Regions from separate parts of the Salinibacter pepae genome, predicted to be linked through region 1. Evidence: riboswitches for the same ligand, from Rfam matches in the RefSeq annotation. Region 1 holds a riboswitch; the other holds the start of a gene.
What was found. Region 1 has a riboswitch for cobalamin ahead of OJA40_RS12635 (TonB-dependent receptor plug domain-containing protein). Riboswitches for the same ligand answer to the same signal wherever they lie in the genome.
Positions count from the first base shown of each region.

Region 2: it holds a riboswitch for cobalamin, as region 1 does, so the genes downstream of both, OJA40_RS09590 (adenosylcobalamin-dependent ribonucleoside-diphosphate reductase) here and OJA40_RS12635 (TonB-dependent receptor plug domain-containing protein) in region 1, are expected to answer to the same signal.

Region 1 is NZ_CAMTTE010000001.1:3,015,310-3,030,908, reverse strand. Features, by position in the region: gene OJA40_RS12685 (hypothetical protein) at 1-295, shown strand, start outside; gene OJA40_RS12680 (SDR family oxidoreductase) at 443-1,168, shown strand; gene OJA40_RS12675 (TRAP transporter substrate-binding protein) at 1,492-2,631, shown strand; gene OJA40_RS12670 (uracil-DNA glycosylase) at 2,700-3,347, shown strand; gene OJA40_RS12665 (DUF2461 domain-containing protein) at 3,510-4,211, shown strand; gene OJA40_RS12660 (hypothetical protein) at 4,491-5,129, shown strand; gene OJA40_RS12655 (helix-turn-helix transcriptional regulator) at 5,207-6,166, shown strand; gene OJA40_RS12650 (alpha/beta fold hydrolase) at 6,197-7,045, shown strand; gene OJA40_RS12645 (sensor histidine kinase) at 7,073-9,028, opposite strand; gene OJA40_RS12640 (hypothetical protein) at 9,247-9,636, shown strand; cobalamin riboswitch at 9,735-10,085, shown strand; gene OJA40_RS12635 (TonB-dependent receptor plug domain-containing protein) at 10,303-12,279, shown strand; gene OJA40_RS12630 (YncE family protein) at 12,292-13,482, shown strand; gene OJA40_RS12625 (DUF6580 family putative transport protein) at 13,538-14,080, shown strand; gene OJA40_RS12620 (cobalamin-binding protein) at 14,096-15,040, shown strand; gene OJA40_RS12615 ((2Fe-2S)-binding protein) at 15,069-15,299, shown strand; gene OJA40_RS12610 (PIG-L deacetylase family protein) at 15,388-15,599, shown strand, end outside.
Region 2 is NZ_CAMTTE010000001.1:2,285,869-2,301,467, reverse strand. Features, by position in the region: gene OJA40_RS09625 (basic secretory protein-like protein) at 1-154, shown strand, start outside; gene OJA40_RS09620 (Rqc2 family fibronectin-binding protein) at 230-1,876, opposite strand; gene OJA40_RS09615 (Y-family DNA polymerase) at 2,037-3,317, opposite strand; gene OJA40_RS09610 (LexA family protein) at 3,372-3,854, opposite strand; gene OJA40_RS09605 (TIGR00266 family protein) at 4,059-4,826, opposite strand; gene OJA40_RS09600 (Uma2 family endonuclease) at 5,038-5,544, shown strand; gene OJA40_RS09595 (bifunctional aspartate kinase/diaminopimelate decarboxylase) at 5,844-8,453, opposite strand; gene OJA40_RS09590 (adenosylcobalamin-dependent ribonucleoside-diphosphate reductase) at 8,613-11,336, opposite strand; adenosylcobalamin-variant (AdoCbl-variant) riboswitch at 11,570-11,646, opposite strand; gene OJA40_RS09585 (hypothetical protein) at 12,388-13,773, opposite strand; gene recQ (DNA helicase RecQ) at 13,939-15,599, opposite strand, start outside.

The DNA.
Region 1 (15,599 bases):
CCCCAATCCGTCGTCCGTCGCCATTCGCTTCAAGAACTACCAGACGACCGACGGCCTCACCCTGCCGCACCGGATGGAGATCCAACTTGACGCGAACCTCTCCGCCGAGCAGCGCCAGCAGATGCGCCAGGCAATGGAGAAGATGAAGCAGCTGCCGGAGCAGCAGCGCAAGCAGATGGAAAAGATGATGGGCGGCCAGATGGAGATGATGAAGCAAATGATGTCCGGCAACCCGATTGCCATCGAGGTGCAGAGCGTGCAGGTGAACGTGGATCTGCCGGACGGCGTGTTTTAGCGACGCGGGGACGCAAACCAGGGCACAGGTGCGCGGCACACAGCCCCTCCATTCCCGAAGTAATCACTCGCCGAACGGCAACCCCGCCCGGAGGCGACCGATAGAAAGGGACCGTATCGTCAACTGTGTCCCAATCCTTCGTCCCCCATGGATCTGACCGACGCCGTCGCCGTCGTTACCGGCGCCAGCAAGGGCCTCGGTGCCCGCATCGCCCGCACCCTCGTACACCAGGGCGCCACCGTCTGCGGCCTCGCCCGAAGCACCGATTCGCTCCAGGCGCTGCACGATGACCTTGGGGCCGCCTTCGTCCCCGTCTCGTGCGACGTCCGGAACGAAGACGCGATCGAGGCGGCCTTCGAAACCGTCGACGACGAGGCCGGGCGGCTGGACGTGCTCGTCAACAACGCCGGGCTCGGGCAATTTGGCCCGGTCGACGACCTCGACACCGACGCCTTCGACGTGCAGATGGACACCAACGTGCGGGGCGTCTACCTCTGCACCCGCGAGGCGGTCCCCCGCATGCGGGAGCAGAACGAGGCGACCGGCTTCGGCGGCCACATCGTCAACATCGCCTCCATCGCCGGCCTCCTCGGCAACCCCAACATCAGCGCCTACAACGCCAGCAAGTTTGCCGTGCGCGGCTTCAGCGAGGCGGTCATGAAGGAGGTGCGCGAAGACGGCATCCGCGTGACGTGCCTCTACCCCGGCTCCGTCGAAACCAATTTCTTTGACGTGGCGGGGGTCGACATGACCGAAAACCCCCTCGACCCCGACGACGTCGCCGCAACGGTCCAGCACGTGCTGGAGGCCCCGGCGAATCACCTCATCTCGGAGGTCGTGATGCGCCCGCTCCGCCCGCACCGTGAAGCATGAGATGTGAGGCATGAAGCGTGAGGCGTGAAGTGTGAGGCGTGAAGTGTGAGGGACACGAATTACGCATCATGTCCTCACAGATCACGCTTTTCTGCTAGAGCTCCGGCTCACTCATCGGCTCGGCGGAGGGCGTGTCGCGGGAGGCATAGGGGCCGTCGGGGCGGCCCTTCTCCCCTGCTTGATGAGGGGGGTCGTTGAACAGGGCGACACTCCCCCCAGCCCCTCTGGGAGGCCTGACGCAAACATGCGGTTGCGAGGGGGTGAATTGGCTCCTATACTAAACGGCCCCGTTCACACGCCCTGCGCATCGACCCTGCCCCCTCATGGAACGGCGCGACTTTACCCGAAAAGCCCTGCTCGGCGCCGCCGGGGCCGGCCTCCTGACCGGCTGCGGCGACGGCGAATCGTCGGCGAGTGACGGCGCCCCCAACGTGCAGACCGACAAACAAGTCCGGTGGCGGCTCGCCTCCAGCTTCAGCCGCTCCCTCGACACCATCTACGGCGCGGCCGAGGTGCTCTCCGAGCGCCTGAAGGCGCTCACCGGCGGGAACTTCGAGATTCTTCCCTATCCCGGGGGCGAGCTGGTGCCGCCGCTCGAGGTGCTGGGCAGCGTCCAGAACCGCACTGTGGAGATGGGGCACTCGGCCAGCTACTACTTCATTGGGAAAAACCCCGCGCTGGCGTTCGACTGCACCGTCCCGTTCGGCCTGACGGCCCGCCAGTACAACGCCTGGGTCTACTCCGGCGGCGGCATGGACCTGCTGCGCGACCTCTTCGCCGACTTCAACATCCTGAACCTGCCCGGCGGCAACACCGGCACGCAGATGGGCGGCTGGTTTAACGTGGAGGTGAACGCCCTCGCCGACATGAACGGCCTCAAGATGCGCATTCCCGGGATGGGCGGCAGCGTGATGAGCGAGATGGGCGTCAACGCGCAGGTGCTGCCGAGCGGCGAGATCTATCCGTCGCTGGAGCGGGGCGCAATCGACGCGGCCGAGTGGGTCGGGCCCTACGACGACGAGAAGCTCGGCTTCCACGAGGTGGCCCAGTACTACTACTACCCCGGCTGGTGGGAGCCCGGGCCGGCCCTCACGTTCTACGTGAACCGGGACGCCTACGACGGCCTTCCAACGCAGTACCAGGAGGCGCTCAAAACGGCCGCCGCCGAGGCGAACGTCCGCATGATGGCCGAATACGACCACCGAAACCCCGCGGCCCTGGACCGCCTGCTCGACGAAGGCACCACGCTCCGCCGCTTTCCCGATGGCGTCATGGAGCGCGCCCAGGAGGTAACAACCCAACTTCTGGAGGACAACGCCGCCGGCAATCCGCAGTACCGCAAGATCTACGAGGCCTACAAGGACGCCCGCGAGGAGGCCTACCGGTGGTTCGGCACCGCCGAAATGGGCTACGCCGACTTTGCCTTCCCCCGCGTCGGGTCGGAACCCACCACGTCTGCCTGATCGCCAGCAGACTCTTGTAGGAAAATCCCCACGACCCTCTTCCCTCTTGCTCCCCTCCCGCCCCCCGCATGCTCCCCGCCGTCTGGGACCTCTTCGAGACACACGTCTTTCCGGCCCCCTCCACCGAGGAGTGCTTCAATCCCTACCGCGACCGCCGGGACGATCTCGACGTTCCCGACGCCCCCACCCACCGCCGCGACAACCTGCGGGCGTACCTGTCGTGCTTCGACACCGCCCCGCCCCTTTTTCTCCTGCTTGAAGCCCCGGGCCCCTGGGGCTGCCGCTTCTCCGGCGTGCCCGTCACGAGCGAAGCCCAGCTCACCGACCCCGACTTCCCCATTGACGGGGCGGCTACGAGCCAGAAGGACGTGCCGATCACTGAGTATAGCGCGTCCATCTTCTGGCGCGTCCTGCAGCCGCACTTCCCCCACTTCTTCGTCTGGAACAGCCTCCCCCTCCACCCCCACGACCCGGACGATCTGCTCTCGATCCGCACGCCCCGCCGCTCGGAGGTGCGCGACTGGCACGACCTGCTGCGCGGGGTGCTGGATGCGCTCGCCCCCGAGCGCGTCGTGGGCGTTGGGCGCAAGGGCGAACGGGCCCTCGACGAGGTCGGCGCCGATCCCACCTACGTGCGCCATCCCTCGCAGGGCGGCGCCAACAAATTCGAGGCGGGAATGAAGTCCATCGTGGCGGAGATGGACCTTGGGACGTAATTCCTTCAGGGGGGAGCGACGATCTCGAAGGACGCGCGCGCCGCGAGGTCCCACGCCTTCGCTTCCACGGGGAGAAGGGACTGGAGACCGGTCCCGCCCGACTCGTTGGTGATTTGTGGACCATTCTCCGTTTCGTTCCCACATTTCCCGGCGGCTCCCCCGATGGCTGAGCTCCTATCGCGTCCCCCATTCCCGGGCTTCCGCCCTGAGGCATTCGCGTTTCTCCGCGCCCTGGCCGAGAACAACGACCGCGACTGGTTCAAGGCGCGCAAGGACACCTACGAGGCGGAGCTGAAGGACCCGCTGGAGCTTTTGCTGACCGACGGCGCGCGGCGCATTGCCGAGACGGATCTTCCGCTCACCGCCCATCCCAAGAAGTCTCGGTTCCGGATCCACCGGGACATGCGCTTCACCGACGACAAGACGCCGTACAAGACGCACGTCAGCGGCGTGTTCGACCGCTCGGGGCAGCGCGACGAGAGTGGCGTCGTCTACGTGCACGTGGAGCCGGACGACTGCTTCCTGGGGGCGGGCTTTTACCAGCCGAGCGTCCCGTACCTCCGCCCCGTTCGGGAGCGCATCGCGGCGGAACCGGAGCGGTTCGTCGAGCTGCTCGACGAGATGGAAGCCCGCGGCCTCCCTGTCCACAGCATGGAGGACACCCTCACGGGCATGCCGAAGGAATTTAGCGACCACCGGGACACCTCGATTGCCCCGTACCTGAAGTGGAAAAACTATGTGGTCAAGCGGGACTACCCGGACGACGCCCTTCAGTCCCCGGACTTTGCGGGAGAGGTCGCCCGCATGGCCCGGGATGTTCGGCCGCTCCTTGAGTTTGTCTGGGCGGGAGAGCCGTCGTCTTAGGTCGCCCGCCAGGCTCGACGTCGTTCGGCCCCCAATGCCCTCGTGGACGCCCGGCCGTGCATCGTCAACCCGAAGCGCCTCCCTGCACAGATCCTTCACAGCATCCACTTGACACCCTTCGAAAAACTTTTTGTACGTTTGATCAGTCTGGCGGCATAAATTTGGGGATGCAGGCCATTTTGAGCACATTTCTCGTGTCACAGTCATAATAGCACCGACAGCTCCGTGACGGCATTGATGGCAGTGTCGGGGCCTCTCGTGGGGATCCTGATTGGATGGATGTTGCACAGGCACGCCGATCACGCGCCCGCCCCGACGGCCCTTCAGCAACGAATCGAACACGTCTGTACGATCGACCAACGCATTTCGTCGGCCCTGGCCTCTCTCCACGCCTACGAAGAGCGCCTTCGGATAGGAGCACAGCTTTCGGAAAACGGCTCGGCGTCGACCAAGCCGTGCTCGATCGGCTCGGGGACGGACGACCTCGGCATGGGCCTCGGGCGGTCGCCGCTGCGCGAACCGCTCGATGGGAAGACACTCCTCGACATCAAGCAGGCGACCGACAACCACATCCGAGAATGCACGAGTGCCCTCACCCGGGCGACCGCTGTGCTAGAGGAGGATACGATCCGTGGTGCAGAGGAGCTGGTCGACGCACTGGTGAACACCCGGGCGACGCTGGAGGCCCAAGAGACCAATGGGGAGGCGTCGTCGGAGGCGATGGGGGCGTGCGTATCGGCCCTGCACGAGTCTCGCGCCCAATTCCTTCGCACGGCCCGGACGCGGCTGGGGCTGGACGCGCTTACCGAAGAGACCGAAGGCCGGATCGAGGCCCTTGCGGAGAAGGCCTTTTCCCCGTCGCACCTCTCGCGCCCGTACGTGGCGGCGGGCGTCCGGCTGCCCGAAGAGCGCCGATAGCCGGAGGATGAAAGTCCGGCGTCAATTTGGTTATCTTGGCGGGTCCGCATAGCCGTTGCGACGCCGCCCCCTCGCCCATGACGCCCTCCGAACGCTGGCCCGCCATTCTGCTGCAGCTGGAGCCCGACGCCTGGACGCGCGCGACCGACCTGGCCCGCGCCCTCGGCGTCAGCGAGCGCACCGTGTACCGCGACGTGCAGGCGATGGCGGAGGCCGGGGTGCCGCTGCAGGGGGTGCCGGGCAAGGGCTACCGGCTGCCCGACGACTACCTGCTCGCCCCCATCCGGCTCACGCGCGACGAGGCGGTCATGCTCGTTCTGGGCAGTGCCTACGCCGCCCGCAACTTCAGCGGGCGCTACCAGGCCGCGGCCCGGGCGGCCCGCCACAAGATCGAAGACGTGCTCCCGGCCGACGACCGGGAACGTGTGCTCTCCCTGCGCGGCAGCGTGTCCCTGGTCCCGTCCAACGTCTTTGGCGACTCGGCCACGGACGGCCTGCTGCGACAGGCGCGCCACGCCCTCGTGGAGGAGCGGACCCTGCTGGCCACGCTGGCGGGCGCGTCCGACGATGGCCCCAGTACGCGGCGCATCGACCCGTACGGCCTGGTGCGGCAGGGCAGCGCGTGGCACCTCGTGGGGTACGGTCACGACCGCGAGCATGTGGTTCACCTGCGCCTGGAGCGCATCCGCGGCCTCAACATGACGGACGCCACGTTCGAGCGCCCGGCCGGCTACGGGGCGCGCTCGCAGGGCCCGGCGGCCCCGTCCCGACGGCGCGTCCGGGTCGTCTTCGCCGACGAGGCGGCTGCGACCGTGCAGGTCCCGTCGTCCATCGCTGTAGAGTCTCGCGAGCATCTGTCCGACGACCGGCTGCTGCTGACCCTAAACGTCGATCACGTGCTCGAGGTGATGCCGTGGCTCCTAAGCTGGGGGCGCCACGCCCAGGTGCTGGAGCCGCGCGCGCTCCGGGAACGGATGGCCACAGAGGCCCGCGCCGTGGCCGACCAGTACGAGTCGGCCCCCACGCTGCTCGACTAAGCCCGCCGCCGGCCCAATCTCCTTCGTCCCATGCCCTCGGCCCCGACCGCCCCGGACGCCACGCGGACCGTTCACACCCCGGCCGGCCCGCTCGCGTACACCGACGTGGGCAGTGGACCGCCCGTCGTTTTCCTGCACGGCAACCCCACGAGCGCCCGCCTCTACCGCCACCTCCTCCGCGACCTGGCGCGGGATCACCGGTGCATCGCCCCCGACTACCTTGGCTTTGGCCGCTCGGCCGCGCCATCAGGCGTCTCGTACCGTCCTCCGGCGCACGCAACACGGATCGAGCAGCTCCTCCGCTCGCTGGGGCTCTCAAATCTCACCCTCGTGCTGCACGACTGGGGCGGGCCGATCGGCCTGGCCTACGCCCTCCGCCACCCCGACACCGTGCGGCGCCTCGTGCTGATGAACACCTGGGCGTGGCCGCTCACGCACCGGCCCGTGCTTCGGGCCGTGAGTCGGCTGCTCGCCACTCCGACGGGCCGCCTCGCCGTCGAGCACGGCAATGCGTTCGCGCGCATCGTCATGCCGATGACCACCGGCGCCGGCCGTCAGAGCGACTGGATCGCCACGTACGCCGCCGCCCTGGACTCCCGGCCGCGCCGGCACGCCTGCTGGGCGTTTGCGCGGGCGCTCCGGGCCGAGGCCGACTGGCTGCGGGCGCTGTGGACGCGGCGACACCGGCTTCGCGACTGCCCGGCCCTCCTGTGCTGGGGCATGGCCGACCCGGCGTTCGGCACTGAGGCGTGCCTGCGGCGCTGGCAGAACGTCGTGTCGGGGGCCACCGTGCGCCGCTACCCCTCGATCGGCCACTACGTGCCGGAGGAGTTGGGGCCGGCGCTCGTCGACCCTGTGCGGCGGTTTCTCGCCCCCTAGCTCTTTCGCGCCGGATCGACGCCGCAGTCAGTTCATCGGCCCCTCGGCGACGGCCGGGGCGGACGCCTCCGCCTCCGTCAACGACGGCAGTTCGACCGTGAACGCACTGCCCTCCCCCTTGGCGCTGTCCACCTCGATGGCGCCCCCGAGCAGGTCCACCAGGCGCTTCGTGAGGGCGAGGCCCAATCCCGCCCCGTCGTACTCCCGCGCCACCCCCTCGGACTCCTGCTTGAACGGCTCAAACAGGTCCGGCCGAAACGCAGGGGCAATTCCGACGCCCGTGTCCCGCACACCGATCCGGACCCCAAATTCGACCGGTTCGGCTCGTATGCGAACGGTCCCGTCATCTGTAAATTTGACGGCGTTCTGGACGAGGTTGTTGAGGATGCGGTAGAGGAGCGTGCGATCCGTCGCCACGGTGCAGTCCTCCGGCACGTCAAGATCGACGGCAAGGGCCTTCTCCTCGACCGCCTGCGCGTGCCGGTCGACGACGTCACGGACCACGCTCGGGACCGCCACTTCCTGCACCGTCACCTCGAGGGTGCCGGACTCAATCTGCGCCATGTCCAGCACCGACTGGAGCGTGTCCGAGAGGCGCCGTCCGCTCTCCCGAATCTGAAGGGCAAACGACCGGTGCGGCTCCTCGGCCTCCTCCATGATCACTTCCGCGTAGCCCGTGATGGTGGTAATGGGCGTGCGGAGTTCGTGGCTCATGTTGTGGATCAGGGTTGACTTGAGCCGAGCCGCCTGCTCGGCCTCCTGTTTCGCACGGAGCATCTCGTCCTCCCACTCCTTCCGTTTGGAGAGGTCCCGCACGGCGCACACGTGAACAGGCTCGTCGCCGGTCGTGACGGTCCGCGTTTCGACCTCGACCGGGGTCGTCGTGCCGTCCGCATGGACCAGTTCGGTCTCGACCGGGGCGTCGGTCCTCCCCTCGGCCCGGTCCAAATGAACCGACGGGGCCGACGCGAGCAGGGCGGTGATGTCCTTCCCGATCAGGGCCTCCCGGTCCGTTTCCATCATCTGGGCCAGGGATGCATTCGCGTCGACGATCGTTCCGTCGGCCTCGTGGAGGGCGATGCCCTCAAGCGTGGCCTCCGCCAGCCGACGAAAGCGGGCCCGGCGTTCCTCCAGCTCCTTCGTGCGGCGCCGGACGGCCGCCCGAAGCCCAATCACGACAATCCCGCCCACGAGCCCTCCGCCCGCAAGAATCAGAAGTGCCGCTCGGAGATAGGTTGAGGGCCATCCGACCTGGGCAAGGTCGTCCCGGCCTCGGGGCTCGATTTGGTGGTATTCGTCGTACGGCGCCTCGAGGTCGTATTGGCCCACCACCCCTGTCACCTCGACCGCGTCGCCCTCGGCGAAGCGATCCAGCCCAAACCGATCTCCGTGCCGCTCCGCCACGAACACTTCAACCTGCGCCGGCGACGCGGCCCCCTGGGCCTGAAGGCGCAGGTAGTCGCCCCCCCGGTTGGTTCCCTTTCCGGCGATGCGCCCTCGCACGCGGGCGAGCCGGCCCTCGTGCTGCTCCCCCGCCGCTGTGTTCACGGTGAGTGGAAGCGGGGCCGGCGTGCGGGCCCCGGCCTCCACGACCCGCCCCTCGGCGCCCCGCAGTCGCGTCAGGCCGTAAGCGTGCTCCAGGGAGCCGCGGACGCGAAGGCTGTCGCCCCGCTCCACGACCAGGCCATCGGGCAGACGCACGTGGATTCCGGCCGTACGGTCCTGAACCGCAACCAGTTGGGGCCGGGACACGGCCAGGCGCCCACGCCCCGCCGTGACCCGTCCCGCCACCGTCACGGTCTCTCCCCTCCGGTCCGGCACGTCGTCCGCGTTCGCGTCGACCCGGACCTCGGCAATGGGCGCCGCCGGTCCAAGCCGAAGGCTGTCGTCGGGGGTCGGACGGGCGGCGCCCCACGCCGGACCGGCAATCCATAGAAGTCCCGCTCCGATAAACGAAAGGTGCCAGGCAATGGCTCGAGACACAACGAGGAGCGCAGTTGGTGGGGGTGGGCGGACGTGCCCGTTTTGTTTTCCATTCCTAAAAGTGAAGCGGGCACTCCTCGAAATCAAGTGTCCGCCCCCTCGGCCCCCAGGGCCGTTCGTTCGGCGCCCCTCCTCGCCCACTGCACTCTGTGCAACAGGAATGAAGGCGGCGGCGTATGATTGTGTTACTTCAACGATTCAAACCCGGCGCCATGCCCATGTCTCTCATTCCCCTGGTTGCGGTCGTCATGGTCTTCGCCATCCCCATCCTGGGCATCGCTCTCGCCGGGTACAAGGAGTGGCTCAAATTCAAGACCAAGCATCGGGAACTGGGCAGCTCCACGCGCGAGGTTGAGGACCGGATCGACGGACTACAGGACCGCCTCGCCCGCCTGGAAGCAGAACGGGATGCCCTGCAGGAGCGCGTGCAGAACCTGGAAACGATTGTCACCAGCGAGGCCTGGATCGCGGATCACGACGAGTCCGGCGGGCTCTCCTCCCTAGACGAGACGGACCTCAGTTCCCTTGAGCTCCCCCGCGACGAAGCCCCCCTCCCGCACGACACAGCGCGCACCGCGAAACTGGCCCGGCGCCTCCGCGGTCAGTGACGCCTTTCGCCCCCCGAGCGCGTACACGAAAGATCCCGTGAAGGGATTGTGCTTTGCCGCGCCGAGCGTCTACATTGAGACTGTATTTGAACCCCGTTCTTTCACACACGTCACAGGTTCTCGCCCGGCGCCCGCCGGGCGGGATGAAAAGGGAACACCAGTGCCGCCCTGGCGCACGCCGAAGCGCTCAGCTCGTCTTGTCGACTGCGCTTCAGTCCTCCGCCACGGCCAGTCTGGGGCTGTACCCGCAACTGTGAATCGAACGACGGACGCGCGCTGGAGGCGGTTCGCCACTGCCCGACCGAGTGACCCCAACACCCACCGTTGGGACGGCTCGTCGTGGCGGGAAGGGGAGCCGCCGAGCGTGTCCGTTGACCACGGGGCCGCCGCGTTCGCCGCGGCCCGTGGGTTCGACGAGCCAGGAGACCTGCCTGTGTGCGTGACGAGGATCCCGACCGCCATCGCGGATTCTCTCACCGCCAACAACCTCCGGGACCAGAGGCTTGTGGCGTGCCTGCCCCGATTATGGCCCCGTTCTTCCGTGCGTCCCGTCTGTAGCGGACGCCGATCCTGCCCCATCCGTCCCTCCTGTAGCGGACGTGGGGGCGGCCTTTGTGGGCCCCGTGCAGCCGCCCGAGCCTCTGTACTGAGGTGAGGGCTTTTTCTATGGCTGCACTCGTCTTGCTTATCGCTTCGGCGTTCCTGCTGCCCGTCCCCGGGTGGGCCCAGGCGCCCGCCCCCGCCGACACGACGCGGCGCCCCCCGGTCGTCTCGGAACCGCCGGACTCGTCCATCGCAATGTCCGTAACCCTCCCCGAGGTGACGGTGGAAGGGGTTCTGGACCGCGCCGCCTCCATCCCGGCGGCCGCCCACGTCACGACCCTCGACGCGGACGCCGTGGCCGCGAGCGGCGCGCAGTCGGTGGCCGACCTCCTGTCGATGCGCTCCGGGGCGTTCGTCAAGCAGTACGGGAGCACGGGCCTCGCCACCCTCTCGATGCGGGGCATGGGCGGCACGCAGACGCAGGTGCTGCTCGACGGCCTGCGCGTGGCGAACCCACAGACGGGCCAGGTGGATCTGTCGCTGCTTCCCACCCTGCTGATCGAGTCGGTCGAGGTGCAGCACGGGGCCGGGTCGGCCCGGCACGGCTCCGGGAGCCTGGGCGGCACCGTCCACCTCCGCACGCTGCGCCCACAGACCGATCCGCTCCTCCGCGTGGCGGGCGGCGGCGGCGCGTACGACGAGCGCCACGTGTCGGCCCTCGCGTCGGGCGGGCAGGGTTCCTGGTCCGGGCTGGTGGCGGGGCGCTACTACCGCACGGACGGCGACTTTCAGTACCGCAACTCGTTTCTGGTGCCCACGCAGACGCTGCGGCGGAACGGGGCCGGCGCCCGCACGATGACCTTCTTCGGGCGGGGGACATGGCGGGGGGACACGCAGCGGTGGCGCCTGTCGGGGTGGTGGACGAAGGCGCGACGCGGCCTTCCGGGGCCGGCCAGCGCACGCAGCGGCGGGGCCCGTCAGTGGGACGAGCTGGGGCGGGTGTGGACGGAGGGCACCCTGCCCCTCGGGGCAGGCACCCTCGAGCTCTCGGCGCAGGGACAGCGCTCCCGCCTGCGCTACCGAAACCCCCCGACCCAGACCGACCGCACGACCGTCACGACGGCCACGGACGCGGACGCCGAACTCCGCTATCCCCTCTCGTCCCTCGGGTCGATCACGGCGGGCACCACGGTCGGCTACGATCACGCCTCGCTGGACGGAGGGGTTGACCGGGTGTCCGGAGCCACGTTCGTGGACGCGACCCTCTCCCTCGCTCCGTTTGAGCTCCAGCCGGCGGTGCGACTCGACGCCATCGGGGCGAACGGCGAGCCCACCATCGTGCCGAGCCCTCGCCTGGGCGTCCGCTGGCGTCCGTTCGACGATGTCGGCCTCACGCTCCGCGGCCTCGTGGGGCGGGCCTTCCGCTACCCCACCTTCAACGAACGCTACTACGAGCCGGGGGGCACCCCGGGGCTCCAGCCCGAAGACGGCTGGACCACGGAAGGCGGCGTGTCCTTCCGCCTCGCGCGCCCCGACGCCCTCCTCACGGTGGAGGCCACCGCCTTTGCCACACGCCTGACCGACAAGATCGTGTGGCGGCCCAGCTACGTGGCGAACGGCGTGCAGGTGTGGAGCCCGTCCAACGTGTCCCGCGTCTGCAGCCGGGGCCTGGAGCTGAGCGTGCGGGGCAGGCAACAACTGCGTTCGAAGCTGTCTCTGTCCGGCGGCAGCCACTTCACACATACCCGGGCCGAAAACCGGGCGAACGCCAACTCGCCGGCCTACGGGGCGCAACTGCCCTACGTCCCCCGACAGACGTGGAAATTGTGGGGGCGCGCGGAATGGCAAGGACTGTCCGTCTCCGCGACGGGCCGGCTCGTGGGCCCTCGCTTCTACTCCGCCGACGAATCGAGATCCCTCGCGCCGTACCAGACGGTTGACGTCCGGGCCGCTTACGAATGGGCCTTCGATGCGGGCCGGCTCGCCCTGGAGGCGCAGGTCAAAAACGTGCTCGACCGCCGCTACGAAATCGTGCGGCTCTACCCCATGCCCCCCCGCCACGCCACCCTTCGACTTCGTTTTTCCTTTCCCTCTTCCTGACCTCTATCGACGATGCGTTCTTCTTTCTCGTCTTCCGTTCTCGCGTCTCTTCCGACCGTGCGGCTGCGCCGCCCTGCCGTCTGGATCGCATTCCTGGCCGTCGCCGCCCTGTCGCTCACGGGCTGCGACCTCTTTGGCTCGAATGACGACGATGGCCGCCGCGTGACGACGGACGTGGTGATCGCCAATTCGGGCAACTTCAGTGCTCAGGACGGCTCCCTTACGCTTTACGACCCCACCGACTCTACGGCCACCCTCGAGGACATCGACGTGGCGTTCATCAACAGCCTGGCCCTGCACAACGACCGCCTCTTCGTCGTCGACAACACACAGGCTGACAATGCCGGCCGGATCACGACCTTCGACACCGATCAGCTCGGGCCGATTGACCAAGTTTCGAACCCGCGTCCCCCACGGTACATCGCCTTTCCGACCGCGGACAAGGGGTACGTTTCCAACCTGAGCCGTTTCGACGAGAACTTTAGCCCCGAGCCGAGCACTGTGTCGGTGGTCGACCTGGATGACAACTCGGTCACGAAACGGGTTGATGTTGGGCGTGAGCCTCGGGGCATCGGCGTTGCCGGCGGGAAGGCGTTCGTCGCGAATTCCGCGGACGGCACCCTCTCGGTTCTCGACGCGGACGCCGACACCGTAAACACGACGCTGTCCCTCTCCGGCTGTGATAACCCCAAGAGCGTGTTCGTGGACGGCGAGAACGAGGTGACGGTGGTCTGCCAGGGCGGGGGCGAACAGGCTTCCGAGGTGCTGTTCCTAAGCCCGATCGAGGAGACGATCAAAGACCGGGTAGAGCTTGGTGCCCCCATTGGCTCGGCGAACGCGACCCAGTCGGCGTATTACTCGGAGGGGGCTGAGGAACTGTATGCCATCAGTGGGGTCGAGACGTTCGGAGGCCCCCCGTTGGGGGGAACTGGTGAGATCTTTCGGGTAGATACCGACACCAACGTGCTCGACGCGACTTTAGAGGTTCCACAGGACGATGAACTTGTCAATCTCACTGCAGTCGGCTACGACGCCGTTACGCAAGACCTATACGTGACACGCCTTCCCGTTGGCGACGCTGGCGGACCGCTCTTTTCGGCGGACGGGACCGCGCTCATCCTTGACCGAAGTGGAGACGAAGTCACACGCTTCAAAACCGGCAACACCCCGGGCCACATCGCCTTCTTGCGCGATAGCCAGTAGACACTCAGCATGGCCCTACCGCTCCTTCCCTGCGAAAACACCCCGAATTGGTCCCATGGGATCTCGTGATCGCCTCATTCGCTTCGCCGTCCTCACTGGCATCGTGCTGCTCGCCGCGGCGGCCCGCATCGCCCCGCACCCGCACAACGTCACGCCCATCGCCGCGCTGGCGCTCTTTGGCGGGGCGCACTTTGCGAACCGGTGGGTCGGCCTCGGCGTGGCCCTCGTGGCCCTGCTGCTGGGCGACCTCGTGATTGGGTTCCACGCGCTCGTGCCGTTCGTCTACGGCGGCTTCGCGGCCATCGGCGTGCTCGGCTTCGGGCTTCGGTCGGAACGGAGCGTGGGGCGCATCGCCGGGGCCACCGTGGCCGGGTCGCTACTCTTCTTCCTGGTCACCAATTTCGGGATGTGGTGGCTGTTCGACACCTACCCGCCGACGGCCGCCGGCCTCTGGGCCTGCTACGTCGCCGGCCTGCCGTACCTCGCCAACAGCCTCGCGGGGAACGCCGTGTACGTGACCGCACTGTTCGGCGGGGTCGCCCTGCTGAAGCGGGGGGTGCCGGCGCTCCGGTTGGACACGACTACTGCCTCAGCGTAACCCTCCCTCAGCCCTATGCCCCGGATTGTGTCGCTCATTCCCAGCGCCACCGAGATCGTGGCCGCCCTCGGCCACGGGGACGACCTGGTGGGCCGCTCGCACGAATGCGACCACCCGCCCGGCGTGGAGGCGCTGCCCGCCCTGACCGCCCCGAAGGTCCCGCTCGAGGGATCGAGCCGCGAGATTGACGATCGGGTGCGCGCCCTGCTCGACGAGGCGATGTCGGTCTACGACGTGGACGTGGAGCGGCTGAACGCCCTGCAGCCGGACGTCATCCTCACCCAGTCGCAGTGCGAGGTGTGCGCCGTGTCCCTACCGACGGTCGAGCAGGCGGTGGCCGATCGCATCGAGGGCGCCCCGACGGTCGTGGCCCTGGAGCCGCGGTCCCTGGCGGACGTGCGCGACGACATCCGGCGCGTGGCCGCGGCCCTCGGCTGCCCGGACCGCGGCGACCGGCTCGTGCGCCGGATGCGCGACCGGATGCAGGCGACCTCGAACGCGGTGGCGCCCGCTGACGCAACCGACCGCCCCACGGTTGCGGCCCTGGAGTGGATCGATCCGCTGATGGGGGCCGGGGGCTGGGTCCCGACGCTCCTGGAGGCGGCGGGCGGGACGCCGGTCTTTGCCCGTCGCCGCGGCGACCTCGACGCCCTGCACGAGGCCGATCCGGACCGCATCGTCGTGATGGCGTGTGGGTTCGGCCTGTCCCGGACCGATGCGGAGCTGGACGTTCTCCGGACCAACCCCCAGTGGACCGCCCTCCGGGCCGTGCAGACCGGCCACGTGTACCGGGCCGATGGCAATCACTTTTTCAACCGGCCCGGGCCCCGACTGGCGGCCTCCCTCGACATTCTGGCCGAGATCCTCCACCCGGACCGCTTCCACGCCGCGGTTGATCGCTCTCATCGAGACACGGCCTGGCGGCGCGAGCCGGCCCCGGATCCCTCGCCGTCCCAGTAGTTCTTTTCCCATCCGCGTCCCCTCCACAATGACCATCGACCGCTGCTACTGCTACGAGCAAACGTTCGCGGCCCTGAAGGCCGTGGCGGAAGACACGGGGGCGGACTCGATCGAGGAGCTCCAGGCCCACGTCACCTTCGGCGAAAACTGCCAGCTCTGCCACCCCTACGTGGACCGGATGCTGGAAACCGGGCAGACCGTCTTCCACGAGGTCCTCGAGGCGGACGAGGAGTCCGACGCGGGACCGGCCTCGTCCTGATGCCCCCCGCGCGGCCCTCGCGGCGACCACGCGGGCGGCTCGTGCATAGGAGGACGTGTGCTGTTTTTCGAAACGCCTCCGCCCCCCGATGGCCTCTCTGCTGTACGTTTTTCCCCACCCCGACGACGAATGCTTCGGCCCGGTGCCCGCCCTCGCCCGGCAGCGCCGCACAGGGCACGAGGTGCACCTGCTCACCCTCACGCGGGGCGAGGCCACGTCGCAACGGGAGCGCCTCGGGTACTCGAAGGCGGACATGGCGGCGGCCCGCTACGAGGAGATGCAGGGGGTGGCGGCCACCCT
Region 2 (15,599 bases), 730 kb from region 1:
CAGCGCCGACACGACCATTCCCGTCGTCAGCACCGGCGTCTCCGCCCGCTTCAACATCCTGGGCAGTTTCCTGCTGGAGGCCTACTACGCGCGCCCGTTCCAGCGCCGCGACACGACCTGGGAGCTGGGCTTTCGCATCTCCCCGGGCTTCTGATACGTGAGGCGTGAAACGTGATGTTCGTGCTGCTCCCCCCTCACGCATCACACATCACGTATCACACATCACGCCTCACTCCGGCAGGCCCGGCTCCACCATGAGCACGTCCTCGCGGTCGACGCGCACCACGCCGGGGTCCGCGCCGGTCGGGCTGGTGACGTACTTGCGCTCGGTCATCATGACGGGGGCCACGTCGCTGCCTTTCGATTTGCTGTAGTGGGCGGCGATGGCCGCGGCGACGTAGCGGCGGCGTTTGCCGGGCTCGGCGTCGCGGTTCGGGCGGTGGAGCACGGTGTGGGCGCCCGGCACCCCGCGCGCATGCAGCCACAGGTCGTAGGGCTGGCTGGCGTGAAACGTGAGGTCGTGGTTCTGGCGCGCGTTTTTGCCGACCCACACCTCGAAGCCCTCCCCGAGGTCGAACCGGCGGAACGGGAAGTCGTCCACATCCGCGTCGTCCCGCTCCACGAACGGCAGCAGCTCGGCCTCCCGCTCGTCCCGGAAGGCCTTGATGCCGTCGAGCGTGTCGATCTGGCGGAGGGCCTGGAGGAGCGCCTCGGCCCGTTCGGCCCGCTCGATCGTGTCGTCCAGTCGGCCCTCCGCCTCCTCCCGCGACCGCCGCGTGCTCCGGGCCCGGTCGTAGTAGTGCTCGGCGTTCTCGACGGGCGACTTGGCGGGGTCCACCGGGATGGTGACGGGCGCCCCCTCCTCGAACAGGTCGGGCAACTCGACCTCCTCCGCCCCGTCGGGCACCTGGTCCTGCTGGGCCATGAGGAGGTGGCCCCATCGCTCGTAGCGCCCCGCCCGGCTCTCGCTTTGAAGCTCCTCCACCATGCGCTCGGCGCTGCGGCGTTCGTGCTCGGCCGCCGATTCGAGGGCCTCCTCCAACGGGTCGTAGAGGCGGTGGAAGTGCTGCTCCGCCAGCGTGCGCCGCACGAAGTCGGCCGCCGCGGCGTCCACCGTGTCGAACCGCTCGGCAGGCTCGTCTTCGCGGTGACGCAGCGGGATCAGCGAGAACGCGTCCGGGAACTGCCCCGCGCCGTAGAGTACGGGGGCCGGGTCCTGTAGCGCCTCGCGGAGGGCCATCGACGCCTCGAAGAGGGCCCGCCGCTCGGCCGCCGTGCAGTCTGCGGGCGCGTCGGTCGTCACGCCGGCCCGGTGCAGCGTCTCCCGCGCCAGGTCGCCCCCAAAGAGCGACACGGCCGACTGGACCGCCTGGCGCGTCTTGTTGCGGTTGGGCTTCCATCGGTCCTCGAACCCCTCGAACGTGTCCGGCATCGGCGCGGCGTACGGCTCCGGCGCCGCCGTTCCGGTGAGCGCGTCGTGGCGCTGGAAGGCGGCAACGACCGTGCCGTCGGGCGCCACGTGGAAGGCGTTGGCGCGCGCCCCGAAGAGCTGCCACAGAATCCGGCCCCCGCCGCCCAACTCGATGGACACGAGCCGGTCCCGGTCGGCGATGGACACCCCCGCCACGGACCGGCCGATGACGTCCTCGAAGAGGGTGGCGACGTTGCGCCGGGCCTTGTGGTAGCCGGGGCGGCGAAACAGGTACAGAAACGGCCGCTGCACCGAGCCGCGCACCATCCAGTCCTGCTCTGCTCCACTCAGCGCGACGGTCAGCTCATTCTTCGTCTGCGAGTAGACGTCCCGAACCGTCGTGCCCTCCAGGTCGGCGTGCCATTCGCGGGCGAGGGCGCGAAGGGTGTAGTAGCTGTTGACCACGGGTGTCGTTGGCTCGGCGGGAAGTTCAGTCTAGCATGATCGGTGGGCGGCAACGGGCCCTCACCGTACGCTCGTTCCTCGACCCGTCTCGTTTTCTCCTCCTTCACTCTCCGCACTGCGAGTCGGGTGCATGGAGCGGCCTGCAGGAGCCCCCACATGCTCACGCCCTCGCCACCGGCAGCTCGTCCCACCGGGTCGTGTAGCGGGGGGAGGTGTGGTCGCGCGTCATGGTCCAGTCGCGGTCGCCCGGCAGGCCCGCCGCCGCGACCCCGATGGTGCCCCGCCCCATGGTGCCGTTGATCCGATCTACGGCCTGCATGAGGGCCTCGTCGTCCTGGAGGGGGCGGCCGAACAGGCTGCCCTGATGGGGCCGCCGGGGCCGGATCGCGTACAGCATGACGCCGGCCTTCCGGTAGGCCGGGCCCGCCCGGTAGAGGACGTCCAAAAGGCGACGGGACGACCGGACGAAGGGCGAGGCCGCCGCGGTGTGCTCGTCGAGCGTGGCCTGGGCCTCGTCCGCGTAGTGGGGCGGCGGGCCGTGCGTCTTGGTGGTGATAAACGCACTGATCCCTCGGGCCACGAGGTCCTCCTCCCGCAGCTTCTCGGCGGCCCGCTGCGCGTGCTTGGCGAGGGCCTGCCGCAGCTCCGCCTTCGCCTCCACGGGCGCGCCGAACGAGCGGGACCGGACGAGCGATTGGCGGTCGGGCCCCACGAGGTCCAGGTCGAGACACCGCTGTCCCCGCAGCTCGCGGGCGAGGCGCAGCCCCACCACCGTCATCGTCGACCGGAGCCACGGGTCCGGCAGCGCCCGGAATTCCGCCGCCGTGGTGACCCCGTGCTCGCGCAGCGTCTCTTCGTAGCTCGGCCCAATGCCCCACACGTCCCCCACGTCGGTGCGGGAGAGCAGCACGTCGAGGTCCGGCTCCGGCGGGCACACGTACACCCCCGTCCCGTCGCCCGCCCGCTTGTCGGCCTTGGCCTTCTCGTCCGCGATTTTGGCGAGCGACTTGGTGGGCCCGATCGCCACGCGCACCGGGATCCCGACCCAGTCCCGCACGCGACGGCGGATGCGCTCGCCCAGCGCCCGGAGGGCGTCGCGGTCGAGCGCGGGCAGCGTCACGAAGCACTCGTCGATGGAGTACCGCTCCAGGTCGATGCTCATCGTCTCGAGCACCGCGGCCACGCGACGGCTCAGGTCGGCGTAGAGCGCGTAGTTGCTCGACAGGACCGCCGCGTCCATCGCCTCCAGCTCGTCCCGCCACTTGAACACCGGCGCGCCCATCGGCACGCCCGCCGCCTTTACCGCCGCGGAGCGGGCGATGGCGCAGCCGTCGTTGTTGGACAGCACGACGGTGGGGCGGCCGCGGAGCGCGGGGTCGAAGACGCGCTCGCAGCTAACGTAGAAGGCCTGGCAGTCGATGAGGGCGATGACGGAATCCACGGGCAGGAGGCAGCAAACTGGACGGGACGACGCGAGGACGCGTGGGGCGGGCCGTCACGACACTTCATGGACCACGTGTTGCACGACGCCCCACACCACGAGCTCCTGCCCGTCCCGGACCGGAATGGGGTCGTGGTGCTGGCTCTCGGGGACGAGGACGGCCCGTCCGTCGCGCGTCCGGAGCCGCTTGACGGTCAGCTCGGCGTCGAGCGCGGCCACCACGACGTCTCCGTCCGCGGGCTCCACGGCCCGGTCGACCACCAGGATGTCCCCGTCGTGAATGCCCGCCCGTGTCATGGACGTCCCCGACACCCGGAGGTAGTAGGTCGCGGCCTCGTGCTCAATCAGGTGCTCGGCCAGGTCCAGCTCGGTTTCCACGTAGTCGGAGGCGGGCGACGGGAAGCCGGCCTCGACCCGGGTCAGGAAAAAGGGCTGGCGTAGGCGCGGCGTGTGACGGGCCGGACGCGCGGCCGTCACGACGACGTCGGACTGGACAGAGGAGGGGGGCGGGTCATCGGCACTGCACAAAAGCGACATGGGCGCGGTGGGGTCTGCTGAGCGGGGCATGGCGTCGATGCCCCACCACAATACAAACCAGCACACATATTTCAAACATGCTCTTTCTTCCAGTCCCCGCACGCCTCAGAACCTGGCATGTCGACGTTCCCTCGCAGGAGGGCCCCTTCGACCGGGGGGAGGCGAGGCCGCTCGGGGCCCCGAGGCCTGCATGGAAACAGGGGGCTAGCTGCCGGAAATGAGGTCGCCGAGGATGCCCGTCCCGCCCGGGCCCTCACTCTCTCCCCGATTGGCAAGCTCGCCGGCCACGATGCGGTCGGCAAGGCGAGAGAACGGAAGGCTCTGCAGATACACGGTGCCGGGCCCGGTGAGCGTGGTCAGGAAGAGGCCCTCGCCGCCAAAGAGCGCGTTCTTGAAGCCGCCGATGAACTCGATGTCGTAGTCGACGCTGCTGGAAAACGCCGCGAGACAGCCGGTGTCGATCCGCAACGTCTCGCCGGCCTCGAGCGTGCGCTCGACGACGGTGCCCCCGGCGTGGATAAAGGTCCAGCCTTGCCCCGTGAGGCGCTGCAGGATGAACCCCTCGCCGCCGAAGAGGCCCGCGCCCATGCGCTTGGTGAAGGCCACTTCGATCTCGACGTTGGCGTTGGCGCAGAGGAACGCGTCTTTCTGGCACAGGAACTCGCCGCCAAAGTCGTTGAGCTGGACGGGAATGATCTTGCCGGGATACGGGGCCGCAAACGCAACGTGACTTTTGCCCTGCCCCTCGTGGACGAACGTGGTGATGAAGAAGCTCTCCCCGGACACCATCCGCTTGAAGCCCTTGAAGAGGCCGCCCCCGGTGTCGGTCTGCATGCGGACGCCGTCGTCCATGGAGATCATGGTGCCGGCCTCGGCGCGCACGCCCTCCTGGGGGTCGAGCTCCACCTCCACGAGCTGCATGTCGTCGCCGATGATGTCGTAGTCGATGCCGTCGGTGCGGATGGTGCTCATTGGACTGGGATGTTGGTGCGTGGAAGGGGACGTGCCGCGGCGCCATGGGCCGCAGCCGGTTTGGTTTTCAATATGCGAAGCAGCAGCGATGGAAGAAAGGGGGCCGACGAACCGTGCGCGGGACCGGCGGCCCTTCGAACAAAGGGGGATCCTCCACCTTCACCGTTTGTTCTTATCCCCGTTGCTGTCCTCAAGACTGGTCCCAGACGCCATGCCCACAACCAAAACCCGTGCGGAGGAACACCAGGAGCAATGGCAGGAGATTGTCGCCGATCCGATCCTCCGCGACCTCCCCTACAAGGTCGAGACCAATCAACGAGGCCAGATCGTCTTGAGTCCACACACCACACACCACGCCCGCCAGCAAAAGCGTATTCAGGAGACGCTCGACACGCTTCTTGACACTGGAGAGGCGTTTTCGGAATGGCCCATTGCGACGGCCGGTGGGACAAAGCAGGCCGACGTGATCTGGGCATCGGAGCCCCGATTCGAAAACATGGAGGAAACCGGGGAGCCGCCGACGCTCGCCCCGGAGATCTGCGTTGAGGTGATGAGCGCCTCGAATGACTGGGACGAGATGGAGGAGAAAATTGCCCTCTATCGAGACGCCGGGGCCGATGAGGTGTGGGTCGTGGATGAGACGAGCCGCGTTCACTTCTTCGCGGACGAGGAGCTGGAGCAGTCGGCCCGGGCCCCCGACTTTCCGAACGCTCTCTAGTGCTACGTCAGCCGTTTGTGCGGGCAAGAGCGCTCTCAAGATCCAATCACCGGCACGTCATCTTGAGCGACGCCGAAAGATCTCTTCAAAAAAGCCGCACCCCTTCGAGGAGGCTCTTCGGGCGGCCTCAGGGCGACCTGCGCTGGGATTTTGAGATCGCGCTGACAGGCCAACAATGAGGGCGGACAGACTGCGAGCGTAGAACATGGACGGGGCCAGGAGCAAAGGGACACCGCAGTCGCAATGTCTCCCCTTTCACGAGAGGCCGCCCGTGGGACTACGCTCCACACTCTGACGATTCACGCCGGTTCGGGGGCCAGCATGACCTCCGAGGCGGGCTCGCGCAGGTTGTACCGGTTGCTCATGCTCGCCCCGTAGGCGCCCGTCGTCGCCACGAGCAGCGTGTCGCCCGGCTCCGTGGGCGGCAGGCGGCGGTCGTGGCCCAGCACGTCGCCGGTCTCGCACACCGGCCCCACCACGTCCGCCGTCATGGCGGGCGGTTCGTCGAGGCGGCTGAGGTTGACGATCTCGTGGTGGGCGCCGTAGAGGGCCGGGCGCAGGAGGCTATTCATGCCCGTGTCGAGCCCCACGTACGCCGCCGCGTCCTTCGTTTTCGTCTGCGTGACGCGGGCCAGCAGCACGCCGGCTTCCGCCACCAGGTAGCGCCCCGGCTCCATCCAGAGGTCGTACTGCGGGTGCCGGGCGGCGGCCTCCCCCAAGGCAGCGTCGAGCGCGTCGAGGTCGAGCGGGCGGCCGCCCGAAGCATTCGGCACGCCCAGCCCGCCCCCCACGTTCAGCGCACGGACGGCCGGGAACTCGGCGGCGAGGCTGGCCAGCAGGTCCACGAGGCCGGCCCACGTGTTCTCGTCCGTAATGCCGCTCCCGACGTGCGCGTGCAGCCCAACGACGGTCGCCCCCGCCTGGTCGACGGCCGCGCGCAGTCGCCCCAAGTCGTCGGGGACGACCCCGAACTTCGACTGGGCCCCTGCCGTGCGCACCTTGCGGTGATGGCCCTCGCCCTGTCCCGGGTCCACCCGCACAAACAGCTCCTCGCCCGCAAACACGTCCGGGTGCTGGGCCAGGGGCTGCACGTTGTCGACCGTCACGTGCACGCCGCGCTCGAAGGCGTCGGCGTACTCGGCGGGGGCTGCAAAGTTGGGCTGGAACAGGACGCGCGCCGGGTCGAGGCCCGGGCACGCCTCGAAGACGCGATCCAGCTCGCCGGGGGACACGCACTCGAAGCCGAGGCCCCGCCGCTCCAGCAGGCGGAGCACCTCGGGGTGCGGGTTGGCCTTCACCGCGTAAAACGATTGGTCGATCGGCCCGAGCCCCTGCACCTCGTCGCTGCGGGCCGTCACCACCTCCGGGTCGTAGACGTAGCGCGGCGACTCGTCGTCCGCCAGGCGCAGCAGGGCCTCGCGGCGCTCCCGCCACCACACGTCCGGCGTCTCTTCGGGCGTGCCGTCCTCGACCAGCTCCTGCCACCGCGGCCCAAAGACGGCGTCCGGGGCTCGGTGGCCGAAGAACTGCGCGTGCAGCTCGCGGACGAGGCGTGAGGCCTGGTCCTCGTCCACCACGAAGCTCATGTTGAGGTCGCTCGCGGCCTGGGTGACGAGGTGGACCTTCTGCTCGTCGAACACCTCGAACGCCGGGCCCAGCTCGCTCAGCAGAGAGCGGATGTGGCGCCCCACGAGGCTGACGATGGCACACGGGTCGATCAGCTCGGCGTCGCAGTACCGGTTCAGGTCGTGCAGCAGCCGGTCGAGGATGTCCGGGTCGAGGGCATTGGCCACCGGGTCGAGCGTCACCGTCACGTTCGACTCCGAGGTGGCCATCAGGTCGACCGACAGGCCGTGGTGCTTGAACACCTGAAAGACGTCGGCCAGAAAGCCCACCTCCTGCCACATGCCCAGCGTGTCCATGCTGACGGCCGTGATGTTGGTTTTGGCCGAGATGGCCTTCACCTGGGGCCCCACATCGGGCCCCTCGCCGCTCACGATCGTGCCGTCGAGGGAGGGGGCCTCGGTGCTGCGGACGTGGAGGGGGATCTGGTGGCGCCGCGCCGGGTCGAGGCAACGGGGGTGAAGCACCCGCGCGCCCATCGTGGCCAGCTCCTGGGCCTCGTCGTAGTCCAGGCGGCGCAGCAGCCGCCCCGACGGCACCTCGCCCGGATTCGCCGTGAACAGGCCCGGCACGTCGGTCCATACCTCGGTCCGCTCGGCCTCCAGCTTGGCCGCGAAGTGGGCCGCCGACGTGTCCGAGCCGCCCCGCCCGAGCAGGACGGTCTCGTCGAGGGCATTGCTCGCGATGAAGCCCTGCGTGAGGTAGACGGCCTCCGGGGCGTCGGCAAGACGGGCCTGCAGCCCCGGGTCGGCGTGCGACGTGCAGTTTGCGGCCAGGTACTGGCGCCGCGGCGGCAGGTGCGGGTCGTCGGTGGCCCGCAGGAACTCGCGCGCGTCAAGCCACTCCGCCGGCAGCCCCTGGGCCGACAGGTAGGCCGCGCCGAGGCGGGTCGACAGCAGCTCGCCCGTGGCCAGGACGGCGGCCCGCTGCCGCGGCGACGGCCCGTCGGTCTCCTGAATCTCGTCGACCCACCGCTCCAGGCGCGCAAGCTCGCCCGACAGCACCGCCTCGGCCTCCACGCCGAGGTCCTGCCCCAGTGCCCGGTGCCGCTCCCGGATGGTGTCGAGCGTCGATTCCGGGGCGCCGGGCTCAGCGGACGCGAGCTGCGCGCACAGCGCCTCCAGCTGATCCGAGAGGCCCTGCAGGGCCGAACAGACGAGAAAGGGGACGCGCCCCTCCGCGCGGTGCGCATGTACCACCTCGACGATCGTGTCCCACCGGGCCCGGCTCGACACGCTCGTGCCCCCAAATTTGCAGACGACCCACGGACGACCTGACGCTGGCATCACTCTTCAACTCCCTTCTGCACAAAAAACGACGCGACGCCCTCCACATCGGGAGGGCGCCGCGAAAATCATTCTCGTACGTCCCGATCACGTGTGAGGAGCGCACTTCGGACCGGCCTCGTTCCGACCCGCGCCCCCACTGCCGCACCGGCGCGCGGCCTAGCTGCACCGCGAGTGCCCGCAGTCCGCGCACTCCATGCAGCCCTCGACGTGGCGCACGTTTGCGGACCCGCACTTGTCGCAGGTGACCTCGTGGTCGGTGGCGTGGGCGCGCAGGGCCTTCGCCATCGACTGGCCGAAGGACGCAATCGAGCCCTCCGCCTTCTCAAGCTGCTCCACGAGGAAGTCAATCTTGGAGCCGTGGCGCAGCGCCGTGGACACGAGCCGCGTCTCTACGCGCACGTCGTCGGACGGCATGTGACTGGTGATGTCGCCGATCACGACCGTGCCGTCCGGGCCCAGAAGCGAGTAGTGGCGGCTCTCGTTCTTCCGGATGTAGCCCTCGTCGACACGCTCGCTGTCGTCGCCGAAGAGCGGGGCCTCCCCTTCCGACTTGAACGCGAAGACCTCGTAGGGGTGGTCCTCCAGAAAGCCGACCAGGATGGTCCAGTGGTCGCCCTGGTACCGCACGCGGTGGATGGCGCACGGCAGGGTCTCCGGGCGGTCGGGCGCCTCGGTGCGGGGCACGGTCCGGTCGTCGTCCCCGTCGTCGCCGGAAAGCACGGCACTCATGGTGCCGGCCCGGTACGTGGTCACGCCCTTGATGACGCCCGTGTCGTGGGCCTTCTTGTAGAGCTCCTTGAAGTCCTCGAAGGGGTAGTCGTTGGGAACGTTCACCGTCTTGGACATCGAGGAGTCCACGAACGGCGCCAGGGCCTTCATCTGGGTGAGGTGGTCGTCCACGTCCAGGTCGCGGGTCGTGACGGCCCAGTCGGCGTCCGGGTCCCAGGTGCCGTCCGTCTCCATGTGGCGCACCGCGTAGTCCTTCACCTCCTGGTCCTTGCAGATGTCGCGGGTCGGGTGAATCTGCCAGTGGGTGTGGCCCTCTTCCTGGCAGCGGAGCACCGTCTCGTCGCCCTGCTCCTCGGCGGTCCAGGCCGTGCCGTCGGCGTCGATGTCCTGCCCCACCTCGTAGGCGTTCGGGGACATCGGCGGGCGGGTGATGCCGTCGGGCAGCGCCGGCTGCTCGGACGTCCGGATGTAGCTGTGCATGAACACCGGCTCGATGCCGCTCGACGGCGCGTTGCCCAACGTGGAGGTGTTGCCCGTCGGCTGGATGCTAAGCAGGTGGCTGTTGCGGAGCCCCAGGTCGCCAATCATCTCCTTCGTCTTGTCCGAGAGGCGCTGGACGAAGGGACTCGACAGGTACTCGTCCTTGTCGAAGAGCGGGAACGCGCCCTTCTCCTCGGCGAGGCGCGCGCTGGCCTGGTAGGCCCGGTTGGCGAGGTGCTCCTGGAACTCGCGCATCACGCGGGCGCCCTCCTCGGAGCCGTAGCGGGTCTTCATCATCATGAGGGCCGAGCCGTCGCCGTAGTGGCCGAGGCCGATGCGGCGCTTCTCCTGCAGGTTGCGCTGCTGCTCCTCCAGCGGGACGTAGCTGAGGTCGTTGACGTTGTCGAGGAAGCGCACCGCACGCGGGACGAGGTCGTCGACCAGGTCGTAGTCGATCGTGCCCGCCTCCCGGTCCACGAGCTGCGTCACGTTGAGGTTGCCCAGCAAGCACACGCCGCCGACGGGGAGGACCTGCTCGCCACACGGGTTGGTGGCGTTGATGTGCTCGACGTAGCCCAGGTTGTTCTCCTTGTTGATGGTGTCGACGAAGATGACACCGGGCTCGTTGCGGTTGTAGGTGGAATCCATGATCCGATTCCAGATCTCCCGCGCCTCGTAGACGGCGGGCTCTCCGGTGGCCGGGTCCTTCCACGTCTTCACCGTGCCGCCCTTCTCCTGGTAGGCCTTCAGGTTGCCGTCCCAGTGCTGCTTGTAGAACTCCTTCTCGTTCTCGTAGTCCGGGAAGCGGAGCGCCCACGTGTCGTCGTTCTTGACCGCCTCCATGAACGCGTCGGTGATGAGGACCGACATGTTGAACTTGTGGAGGCGCCCGGGCTCCTGCTTCGCCTCGATGAACTCGATGATGTCGGGGTGCCAGATGCCCATGGTCACCATCTGGGCGCCCTTCCGGATCTTGTCCTTCACGTCGTCGCGGTCGGACTTCATGCCGGAGCCGGCGACGATGGTGGCGGCCTGCTTATTCCAGACGTCGAGCATCTGCACCGCGCCGGGCGTCATCGATCCGACGCCCCCGATGCGCGCCCCGCGGGGCCGCATGATGTGGGCGCAGAACCCGTAGCCCCCCTCCGAGGCCAGAATCTTGGCCTGGCGGGTCAGCTCCGCCTGGATCTCGTCCATCGAGTCCTGGTCGTGGCCCTGGAACCCCGATACGAAACAGTTGATGAGCGTGGCCTTGCCGAGGCCGGTGCCCGCGTTGGCGAAGATGCGGCCGCCGGGGGTGAAGGGGAAGGGGCCGGTGCCCAGGCCTTTCCCGCTCAGAAGCTGATAGAAGCGCTGGGTCCACACGTCGGTGTCGTCTTCGACCTGGGCCATGGCCCGCGCGTTGCGGTACCAGGTGTCCGGCACCCGGTCGTCAGTGCCGTACTGGTAGTTTTGTCCGTAGACCTCTTCGGAGATCTCGGTCTCGAAGATGTCGTCGTTCGTCCGGTCGTCCGTGATAAGGTCGCTGTTGGACAGCTGGTACTGGCGCGACCCGTTTCGTCCCGACCGGGTGTTGACGCGGTGGCCGTTGGAGGCGTGCCCGTTGGTCGATTCGGCCGGGGCGGTCACATCGGCCGCTGCGGAGTCTGGAGAAGAAGGATTTTGGGACATAGCTGAGCGCTCGATTAGTAGAAAAAGGACCTCGGACGGTTGGCGCGCGTCGCGGAGGTCAGGGCGCGCTGAGAGAGGCGATGCAATACAGGACTGCCCCCGGCAGCAGGAGCGAACTGCCCGGAACGGTCCGGCCAATGCCGTCAATCAACTCGTACGCCGCGGACCACATGCCCTTGAGACGCGCAGGGCTTCCCTCTCCGACCGGGCGGCCGGCAAGGGACGTGATCGCTCTCCGAGCGGGCATTCGGGCTGGAACCGTTGCGCGGCAGCGCCGGCCTTCCACCGGACTTTCCCCGTGACGCAGGAGCGCCCATCGGCGCGTTCCTACCGCCGTGCCACGACAGCACGACCCCGGAGAGCACGTGCTCACTAAGCGTGTCTTGTACGGTAGGTTTCTGGCGCCAAAGTATCAAATGACCGCTGCTTATTACTGTTATTGTTTCACTGCGAAAACCCTTCTTCAGCGCCGATGCGGGAAGGTCGTGCGGGAACGTGGCTTTGTGAATTCCTCGATCCGTGTGCGTCTGGCCTCACGCCGCCACAGAATCTCACGGAGCCTGGGTCTCCTCTTCGAACCGGCTCCACATACGAGAAATTCTCGTCCGGAGCGGGTGGTGATCTGACGGTCGTAGAAATGGGGGCGGTGCTCCCTCGACCACACCCTCGCACCAAGGGACGGACGAAAGCGGCCCCCTGCCGTGGTTGTCCGGATCTGGGGGCTTTCGGTCGCTGCTTCCCAACCAGGTGGCTTCAATCAGGCGTTCGACCGAGCCCTCGCCACTAGAGACATCCCCCAGCTCGATGAAATGCGGACGCTGACCTGCCCGGGGCAGGCCGAGACGGTCTTCGGCCACGGACCGACGTCGGCGCCCTCGTACCAGGGGACCGCTTTCTATTACTGTTATTGATCACGCTGGGGGATTCCTGTTCGGCGCCGCTCCGCGTGGACAGGACGCACGGGGGTCGCCCCCCGGTCTTTGACCCGGCTCCCTCCTAGTAGACAGGGGCGTCATAGACAGGGGCATCCCCTCTGTCCCGCCACGGGCGCTCATTCGTCCCCGCCGCCGTACCGGAAGTTGTACGCAATGCCAATCTCGGGCGCCCCCTGCACCACATCGAGCCCGCCGTAGAGCACGACCCGTCCGAGGTTGCCCACGACCCCGGCCGAGACGACCGGATCCCAGTCGCGCCCCGCTTGCGGGTCGATGTGCACCCCGAGCCCGAAGGCCGGCTGGACGCGCGAGTCGAACACGTCGTAGAAGCCAAGGGCGCGGACGCTGAGTTCCTGATCGGGGCCGTCCTCCAGGACGGCACTGTTGACGGCTGCCTGAAGCTGGACGCCGCCCCGTGGATGCGTGTAGCCGGAGGCCAATCCGATGGGGGTGTCGCCCCGCCCGTACAGGCCGGCCGTGCCCCCCGCAAACGCGACAATGCCTACGGCGGCCGCCGCCCCGAGCGCGGGAATGCCAAGGTCGGTCTCCTCCTCGTCGTCGTCTTCCTCGTCGTCCTCGTCCGAGAGCATCTCCTCAACGCGGGAGCGGCCCTCCGTGTCTGCCTCGTCGTCCTCGCCCTCCTCCCCGGAATCATCCCTGGCGCCCCGTTCCCCCTCTGGTTGTTCGTCTCGGCCCGTCCTCTCCGACCGCTCCGTGTCCGCCGCCGAGCGGCCCACCGTTTCCCCTCGGGGGCGTCGGGTGCGGGCGTCGTCCTCGTCCTGCCCCCCGACGTAGTACGGGCGCGGCGCCACCCGCCAGCCGAGGGAGATGCGCGACCGAGGCCTGTAGAGGCTCGGCGATCGGGACGGCTCCGGCGGCCGTTCGCGGGCCTCTCGGTCTCCTGTGCTGGACCGGCGCTGCTCGGCGTCCGACGCGAAGCCCATGCGTTCGACGACGAGCCCCTCCAGCGTCGCCCCCTCTGACAGAATGCGGCGCGCCTCGGTGGGCGACGTGTCGAGGAAGACGCGGTCGTGGCGCACCGTCACGTTGAACGCAAAGCGGTCGGGGACGGGACGGAGCGCCATGCTGTCGACGCCGATGATCATCTCGGCGCGCTTCTCGCCGCCCACCCGCACGTTGGCCCGGAGCTCGACGTTCGTCATGCGGATGCCCGCCGGCCGCTCGCGCCAGGGCAGGACCTCGCCTTCGTAGAGCACCCGCTCGGCGGGGCGCCAACTCACGACGAACGACCACCGCGACGTGGTGTCGGTCGCGGCGTATCGGTAGTCGAGCGCCATCGAGTCGATGCGGGGCAGCAGGTACGGCGCGTCCTGTCCCATCTCGTCGAGGAGGGTGAGCAGCGAGCGGGGCCAGCCTTCGAGGGCCGCCGTCCCGTCGCCCGCCCCGCGGGGGGCCTGCGCCTGTCCCGAACTCACTCCGGTGATCAACAGCACGCCAACGAGCAGCACAAGCCGGAGCCCGGCAGACACGGTTCGGTGCATGGGCCTTTGATGTCCAAATGGGAGAAACGGCTCTGGAATCCGTATGGCCGCACAGAGCCCCGCGTTCGTCACACCGCCCTCTCCCTCAGGCTCCTTTTTGGGGGGGAGACGACACTGAGCTACCTCTGTGCGTCCACGTGCTTCGTGCGTACGTGCTTCGTGCGTTCACGTGTGCTCGCGGATCGTGTCGAGGAACTGACGGCCGTACCGTTCCAGCTTCACGTCCCCCACGCCGTGGAGGGCGCGGAAGTCGCTTTTGGTCTGCGGCCGGTGCTCCACCATGGCACGGAGCGTTTTGTCGTTAAAGATGACGTAGGGCGGCACTTCTTGGTCCGTGGCGATCTGCGTGCGGCGCTCCCGGAGGGCCTCAAACAGCGCCCGTTCCGGGCCGTCGGCCGGGAGGGGATCGTCGGCCCCGGTTTTCGTGGTGTTGGGCGAGGCCGACGCCGCGGCCCCGTCGCGGAAGGCGACCGTCTCGCGGCCCTTCAGCACCGGGCGGCAGTCTTCGGTGAGCGTGAGCGCGCCGTACCCCATCACGTCCACCTCCGCCATGCCCTTCGCCACCAGCTGCCGGAGGATGGAGCGCCACTCGGCCTTCGACCGGTCGGCCCCGATGCCGTAGGTGGAGACGGTGTCGTGGTCGTGGCGCTGGATTTTCTCGGTGTCCTTACCCAGCAGCACGTCGGTCACGTGGCCGCTGCCGAAGCGCTGGCCGGTGCGGGCGATGCAGGAGAGCGCCTTCTGGGCGGCCGTGGTGCCCTCCCAGGTGTCGGGCGGGCGCAGGCAGTTGTCGCAGTTGTCGCACGTGTCGCCCCCCATGTCCTCGCCGAAGTAGTTCAGGAGCACCTTGCGGCGGCAGTCCGGCGCCTCGCAGTAGCCGAGCAGGGCGTTCAGCTTGTGGCGCTGGGTCCAGCGGTGCTCGTCGTTCTCGGCGGAGTCGTCGATGAGCTGCCGCATGCGGACCACGTCCCCGCGGCGGTACGCCATCCAGGCGGTGGCGGGGCGGCCGTCGCGCCCGGCGCGGCCGGTCTCCTGGTAGTACGCCTCCAGCGTCTTGGGGACGTCGAGGTGGGCCACGAAGCGCACGTCGGGCTTGTCGATGCCCATCCCGAACGCGACGGTGGCCACCACGATGAGGCCGTCCTCGCGGAGAAAGCGGTCCTGGTGCTCGCTGCGCTTGTGGTCGGAGAGGCCGGCGTGGTAGGGCACGGCGGTGTGGCCGTGGTCGGTCAGCCAGTCGGCGGTCGTCTCCACGCCGTTGCGGCTGAGGCAGTACACGATGCCGTTCTGGCCGGGGTGCTCCCGCTCGATAAACTCGTGTAGTTGTTGACGGGGCCGGTTTCCCTTCGGCTCCACCACGTAGCGGATGTTGGGGCGGTCGAAGCCGGCCACGAACCGGTCCTCGTCCGTCATGCCGAGGCGGTCGAGGACGACCCGCTGCGTGGGCGGGTCGGCAGTGGCGGTGACGGCGATGCAGGGAATCTGCGCGAATTCGCCCCGGAGGTCGGCCAGCGCCAGGTACTCGGGGCGGAAGTCGTGCCCCCACTGCGAGATGCAGTGGGCCTCGTCGATGGCGAGCAGGGACGGCCGGGCCCGCGACAGCAGGGTTTTGAAGCGGTCGCGGGTGGCCCGCTCGGGGGCCACGTAGCAGAGGTCGAGCTCGCCCGCCGTGAGCCGGTGCTCCACCGCCTCTCGCTCCTTGCGGCCCAAGCTGGAGTTGAGCACCGCCGCCTTCACCCCGACCTGTTGCAGGGCGTCGACCTGATCCTGCATCAGCGAGATGAGCGGCGAGACGACCACGCCGGGGCCGTCCCGCACCATCGCCG